DNA from 3 places in the Devosia albogilva genome. Region 2 is predicted to be linked to each of the others. Evidence: predicted binding sites of a transcription regulator. Region 2 holds the regulator's gene; each other region holds the start of a gene.
The links. Region 2 encodes HrcA, which represses chaperone genes, less so after heat shock. Its sites were predicted from a motif close to GTTAGCACTCNCNNNNNGNGAGTGCTAAC; they were not measured.

Region 1: groES (co-chaperone GroES) is a predicted target of HrcA. The motif match lies at 1,045-1,073, and genes of this name have one in related genera.
Region 3: ACFSX5_RS12360 (co-chaperone GroES) is a predicted target of HrcA. The motif match lies at 935-963, and genes of this name have one in related genera.

What each region holds. Positions count from the first base shown of each region.
Region 1 is NZ_JBHUNP010000001.1:3,344,911-3,347,173, forward strand. Features, by position in the region: gene ACFSX5_RS16695 (LacI family DNA-binding transcriptional regulator) at 1-716, shown strand, start outside; gene ACFSX5_RS16700 (usg protein) at 713-982, opposite strand; gene groES (co-chaperone GroES) at 1,186-1,500, shown strand; gene groL (chaperonin GroEL) at 1,536-2,263, shown strand, end outside.
Region 2 is NZ_JBHUNP010000001.1:1,715,971-1,718,233, forward strand. Features, by position in the region: gene grpE (nucleotide exchange factor GrpE) at 227-853, opposite strand; gene hrcA (heat-inducible transcriptional repressor HrcA) at 900-1,973, opposite strand; gene rph (ribonuclease PH) at 2,113-2,263, shown strand, end outside.
Region 3 is NZ_JBHUNP010000001.1:2,459,545-2,461,807, reverse strand. Features, by position in the region: gene ACFSX5_RS12375 (DMT family transporter) at 1-19, opposite strand, end outside; gene ACFSX5_RS12370 (hypothetical protein) at 231-422, opposite strand; gene ACFSX5_RS12365 (DUF427 domain-containing protein) at 474-851, opposite strand; gene ACFSX5_RS12360 (co-chaperone GroES) at 1,004-1,294, shown strand; gene groL (chaperonin GroEL) at 1,349-2,263, shown strand, end outside.

The DNA of each region.
Region 1 (2,263 bases), 1.6 Mb from region 2:
ACGAGGTGGAGGCGTTTGCCCGCACCTGCGCCGGCGTGTCGATGGTGGGGCCGCACCTCAAGGAGAGCAAGTACCGGATCAAGGAACTCGGTATTCCGCTGTCGCTCAATGGCTGGATCGACCCGCTCGAGCGCTTCGACATGGTGCACGGTACCGACCACGAATCCGGCGCCGCCGTCGCCAATTATCTGATCGGGCTCGGCCATCGTCGCATCGCCTATGTGCAGGGCTCGGCCAATTACCGCGGTCGCGTCGAGCGCCTCTACGGGCTGCGCGAGGTGGTGGAGCAGCACCCCGACGTCGAGCTGCGCCAGCTCACCTTCGATTCCGAGAAGATGTTCATGGGCTGCTTCCGCGAGCTGCTGGACGAAGGCTTCAATCCCACAGCCTTCTTCTGCGCCCATGACGGGCTGGCCCTGACCGCCATGTCCGAACTGATGGGCATGGGCTACAAGATCCCGCACGATGCCACGGTGATCGGCTTCGGCGACTTCTCCGCCGCCACCCAGATCACCCCCAACCTCACCACGGTGAAAACACAGGGTCAGGAGATCGGCGCCGGGCTGGCGCGCGTGCTCGATGATCGCATCCACCAGCGCATCAACCCCAGCGTGCCGGTTCGCGTGATGCTCTGCGGCCACCTGATCGAGCGGCAATCCTCCGGCCCCGCTCCTGCTTCGGCGACCGCAGCCAAGCGCCTTGCCGCTGCAGGCTAGTGCAGGGTTACCAGACCCGCGGCGTTGCGGAACTCGGCCGGGCGGATCAGCCCGGCATGGGCCACCGTCACCGAATGGAGCTTGCCCTCGATCTCGCGCGACCAGAAATCGAGGAACGCCTTCAACTCTGGAAACTGCGGTGCGAGGTCGTATTCCTGCCAGACGAACAGTTGCAGCAGCGACGGCTGGTCCGGCAGATGGTAGTGGATCTGCGCCGTGGTGAGGCCATAGCCCGCCATCTGCTTGAGAAAGGCACGATCGGTCATGACAGGGAGTCCCTTGCTGGTTCACTCCCGAATAGGCGAGCACAAACAGGTGCTTGACACAAATCAGCACTCCCATTCAGGGAGTGCCAAAATTTTCGCACTGCACCTCTTGAACCGGCTTTTGCCCCTCCTAAGTTGATGATCGCTTCCTCCCGGGGATGCCGGGGGAAGCTCCGTCATTGTCTCTATGTGGAGGTTGGACCATGGGACTTCGTCCCCTGCACGACCGTGTGGTCGTTCGCCGTATCGAGGCCGATCAGAAGTCCGCCGGCGGCATCATCATCCCCGACACTGCCAAGGAAAAGCCGTCTGAAGGCGAAGTCGTCGCCGTCGGCGCCGGCGCCCGCAACGAAAAGGGCGAGATCGTCGCCCTGGACGTCAAGGTCGGTGACCGCGTGCTCTTCGGCAAGTGGAGCGGCACCGAGGTGCGCCTCGATGGCGAAGACCTGCTGATCATGAAGGAAAGCGACATCCTCGGCATCATCGAGGCTGCCGAACCGGCCCGAAAGGCCGCCTGAGTCACAGTCATTCGTTAGGGAGCAGAAAGCAGAAAATGGCTGCCAAGGAAGTCAAGTTCTCGGCCGATGCGCGCGAAAAGATGCTGCGCGGCGTGGACACGCTTGCGAATGCGGTCAAGGTGACCCTCGGTCCCAAGGGCCGCAACGTGGTCATCGAAAAATCCTTCGGGGCACCGCGCATCACCAAGGATGGCGTGAGCGTCGCCAAGGAAGTCGAACTCGAAGACAAGTTCGAGAACATGGGCGCACAACTGGTGCGCGAAGTCGCCTCCAAGACCAATGATCTGGCCGGCGATGGCACCACCACCGCAACCGTGCTGGCCCAGGCCATCGTCAAGGAAGGCGCCAAGGCGGTTGCCGCCGGCATGAACCCGATGGACCTCAAGCGCGGCATCGACCTTGCGGTGAACAAGGTGGTCGAAGACCTCAAGAGCCACGCCAAGAAGGTCACCGCCAACAGCGAGATCGCCCAGGTGGGCACCATTTCGGCCAACGGCGATGCCGAAATCGGCCGGTTCCTCGCCGAGGCGATGGAGAAGGTCGGCAATGACGGCGTGATCACCGTCGAAGAAGCCAAGACGGCCGAGACCGAACTCGAAGTGGTCGAGGGCATGCAGTTCGACCGGGGCTATCTCTCGCCCTATTTCGTCACCAACTCCGAGAAGATGCGGGTCGAACTCGAAGACCCCTACATCCTGCTCCACGAGAAAAAGCTCTCCAATCTCCAGGCCTTGCTGCCCGTTCTTGAATCGGTTGTTCAGTC
Region 2 (2,263 bases):
GACCCGAGGGCCACTATCGGCGCAAACCGACGCTGCGATGGCGGCGGCGACAGGCCCTCGGGTCTTCGCCCGAGGGCAGTCTGGGGCTGGTAAATACATGTGCTCACCAAGGCGCCGCAGACCGAAGCAGACGGCCGGTCAAGCCCGCAGGCGCTGCGCACGCCCCCCGACAAAGAAAAGCCCCCGGCAAACCGGGGGCTATCATACAGCAAGTCTGCGTGGGGCCTCAGGCGCTCTTGTCGACCGCCTCGTCGCCCGCGGCATGGCTCGGGCCGCCCTTGGCGACGCCCACCATGGCCGGCCGCAGCACGCGGTCGCCGATGGCAAAGCCTGCCTGCACCACCTGCACCACCGTGCCTTCCGGCCGCGACGGGTCGGGCACTTCGAACATCGCCTGGTGGCGGTGCGGGTCGAACTTCAGCCCTTCGGCCTCGATCGGCGTCACGCCATGCTTGGCGAGGAGCCGCTGCATCTCGCGCTCGGCCAGCTCGATGCCCTCGATCAGCGACTTCACGGTCGGATCGGTGGATTCGCGCGCTTCCGCTGGCAGCATGGTCAGCGCCCGGTTCAGCGCATCGGTGGCGCTCAGCATGTCCCGGGCAAAGCCGGAAATGGCGTAGGAGCGGGTATCGGCCACGTCGCGCTCGGTGCGCTTGCGGAGGTTTTCCATCTCCGCCACGCTGCGCAGCAGCCGGTCGCGCAGTTCGGCATTCTCGGCACGCAGGGCCTCCAGCGGGTCGACCTCGGGGGTCTCCTCGGCAGGGGTCTCGATCTCGGCCTCTGTCGCCTGGGCGGCGGTTTCGTCGCTCATCATCTCACTATCCGCATTTGGACTGGGGTTTTGCTGAGCCATATCGGCCAACGGGTTCTTCTTTTCAACCCTCGGGAACCCGCAAGGTTCAGCGGTCGCGCCGCGCCATCATCGCGGTTATGACATTGGCGGTATAATCCACCACCGGCACGATCCGCGCATAGTTGAGCCGTGTCGGCCCGATCACCCCGAGCACGCCCACCACCTTGTCGCTGGCATCCTTGTAGGGGGACAGGATCACCGACGAGCCGGATAGCGAGAACAGCTTGTTCTCCGAGCCGATGAAGATGCGCACCCCTTGCGCCTTCTCGGTGTCGCCGAGCAGTTCCAGGAGCCCATCCTTGCTCTCGAGTTCATCGAAGAGCTGGCGCATGCGCTCCAGGTCGTCCGAGGCCATGGCGTCGTTGATCAGGTTGGCGCGGCCGCGCACGATCACCGTCGGCTCGTTGTCGGGACCGGGGCGGCTGAGCGTGGCGATGCCGGCGTCGACCAGCTTGGCGGTCAACTCGTCGAGCTCCGCCCGTTGCAGCGCCCGCTGTTCGGTCAGCGCCTTGCGAGCTTCCGAAAGGGTGCGCCCCACCACATGGTGGGCAAGGTAATTGCCCGCCTGCTGCAGTGCCGAGGCGGTGAAGCCCGGCGGCAGCTCCATGATGCGGTTTTCCACCTGTCCATCCTGGCCGACCAGAATGGCCATGGCCCGGGTGGCGTCGAGTCGCACGAATTCGAGATGGCGCAGCACCATGTCGGCCTTGACGGCGATCACCACCCCGGCGCCGTGGCTGAGCCCGCTCAGCAACTGGCTGGCTTCGGTCAGCACATCTTCCACCCGTCCCTGCGGCTGCCCGCCGATGGAGTGGGCGATGCGCTGGCGTTCCCGTTCGTCGACGTCCCCCACCTCCAGCATGGCGTCGACGAAAAAGCGCAACCCTTCCTGGGTTGGGGCGCGTCCGGCAGAGGTATGGGGGGCGGCAATCAGGCCGAGGTCTTCGAGGTCGGCCATCACGTTTCGGACAGAAGCAGGCGACAGCTCCACCTGCAGCATGCGGCTGACGTCGCGCGAACCCACCGGGGCCCCGGTTTCGAGATATCGTTCAACGATCTTTCGAAAGATGTCCTGGCTGCGCGCGTTGAGCACGGAGAGAAAGTCTTCGGCTGGACGCATGGGGTTTCGATTCAAATCGTCGGCTTTAACTGTGCTCCCCTATTTAAGCGCATAGCCGCCCCGCGCCAAGGCTCGGGCGCTTGTGGCAGGGGCCTCGTAGGGTTAAGACGCGGTTAACTGCAACGACCCTGGACTTCCGATGCGCCCTTCCGGCCGTGAACCCAACCAGATGCGCGCCGTCACCATCGAGCGCGGCGTCGCCATGAAGGCGGAAGGCTCCTGCCTCGTCAGCTTCGGCAACACCAAGGTGCTGGTCACCGCTTCGGTGGAAACAAGCCTGCCCGGGTGGC
Region 3 (2,263 bases), 740 kb from region 2:
GGGTTCTGGTGGGGGTCACGGCTTCGTGGTCTTCCGTCGGCTAGGAGCCGCACCTGCAAGGCTGGTGCGCGAGGCCCCACCCCACCCTCATTCCCTCCCCATCGAGGGGAGGGAGGCGCAGGAGCCACGGTGCCGGTGTTCATCGTCTCCCTCCCCCTTGTGGGAAGGGATCAAGGGTGGGGGTGCCGGCCCATCCACAGCCACCGCTAGCTCGTTGGGAGCATCCCGCCTCAGCGGCCGGATTGTTCCAGCTTTTCCTTGGCGATACGGGCGGTCGCGAAGGCCTTGTGTTCGGGGCCGACGGCGCTGCCGGTCTTGATCACCTTGCCGTCGGCGTCGTGGATTTCCCAGTGCCAGTTGGCGTTGGCACCCATGCCGCCGGTGCGGCGGAGCTTGATCTGGTAGTTCGGGGAGTCTGTCATGGAGGCCCTTATGCCGCAGGGGTCGTGCCGGGGGAAGAGGGTGCCGGCGGATCAGACCTCGGAAAAGCGGTGTTCGATGCGATCACCCGAGAAGGCGATGAGGTCCGTCAGATCGGCGAACTCGGCCGGCGGCTCGGGATGGAACCAGGCCTGGTCGGGTCCGGTGGCGGTCAGGGTCTTGATGGTGCTGTAGTGGATCTCGCCCAGCACCGGGTCGGTGCCGCGGGTTTCGGAGAGTTCGAGGATGCCGGGCTGGATGTCGTCACGCGGGAAGTAGATGCGCACCGGGGCGCCAGGCTGGTGCAGTTCCAGGGCGTTGAGGGAACTGCCGATTTCGGCGCCATCGAAGGAGACATGAGCGCGGCCCGAAACCGGGCGGATGAAGACGTCGCTATCCGTCATGTGGACCTGCCAAGTTGCTGATTGCATTCGGTGCTCAACGCGCGAATGCGGGAGCGAGTTCACGGGTCCTTGACTCGCTCCGGGGGCGCTCCTATATCGCCGAGGTCGTTGTTAGCACTCACTTCATGCGAGTGCTAACAGCCGTGAAATTGCCAGTATTGATGCCACAAGGAGCAATCATGGGCTTCCGTCCTCTCCACGACCGCGTGGTCGTCCGCCGCGTCGACAGCGAAGAAAAGACCAAGGGCGGGATCATCATCCCCGATACCGCCAAGGAAAAGCCCTCCGAGGGCGTGATCGTCTCCGTGGGCCCCGGTGCCCGCGACGACTCCGGCAAGATCATCACCCCGGACGTCAAGGCCGGTGACCGCGTGCTGTTCGGCAAGTGGAGCGGCACCGAGGTCAAGCTGAACGGCGAAGACCTGCTGATCATGAAGGAATCCGACATCATGGGCGTGATCGAGGGCTAACCGGCTCTCTCGCGCCCTTTTCCGTATCAACCCAGAACATCTAGGGAGCCAGTCATGGCCGCCAAAGAAGTCAAGTTCTCTACCGACGCCCGCGAGAAGATGCTGCGCGGCGTGAACGTCCTCGCCAATGCGGTGAAGGTCACGCTCGGTCCGAAGGGCCGCAACGTCGTCATCGAGAAGTCGTTCGGCGCTCCGCGCATCACCAAGGACGGCGTCTCCGTCGCCAAGGAAATCGAACTGGAAGACAAGTTCGAGAACCTCGGCGCCCAGCTGCTGCGTTCGGTCGCCTCCAAGACCAACGACATCGCCGGTGACGGCACCACCACCGCCACCGTTCTCGGCCAGGCCATCGTCGTCGAAGGCATCAAGGCCGTCGCCGCCGGCTTCAACCCGATGGACCTGAAGCGCGGTATCGACCTCGCCGTCGGCGAAGTCGTTTCCAACCTCAAGGCCTCGTCCAAGAAGATCACCTCTTCGGCCGAAGTCGCCCAGGTCGGCACCATCTCCGCCAATGGCGAGAAGGAAATCGGCGACATGATCGCCGAGGCCATGCAGAAGGTCGGCAACGAGGGTGTGATCACCGTCGAGGAAGCCAAGACCGCCGAGACCGAGCTCGACGTCGTTGAAGGCATGCAGTTCGACCGCGGGTACCTGTCGCCCTACTTCGTCACCAATGCCGAGAAGATGACGGCCGTCCTCGAGGACCCCGTCATCCTGCTGCACGAAAAGAAGCTCTCGAACCTGCAGGCCATCCTGCCGATCCTCGAATCCGTCGTGCAGTCGCAGCGCCCGCTGCTGATCATCGCCGAGGACATCGAGGGCGAAGCCCTGGCCACCCTCGTGGTGAACCGTCTGCGTGGCGGCCTCAAGGTCGCTGCCGTCAAGGCTCCGGGCTTCGGTGACCGCCGCAAGGCAATGCTCGAAGACATCGCCATCCTGACCGGTGGCCAGGTCATCTCCGAAGAACTC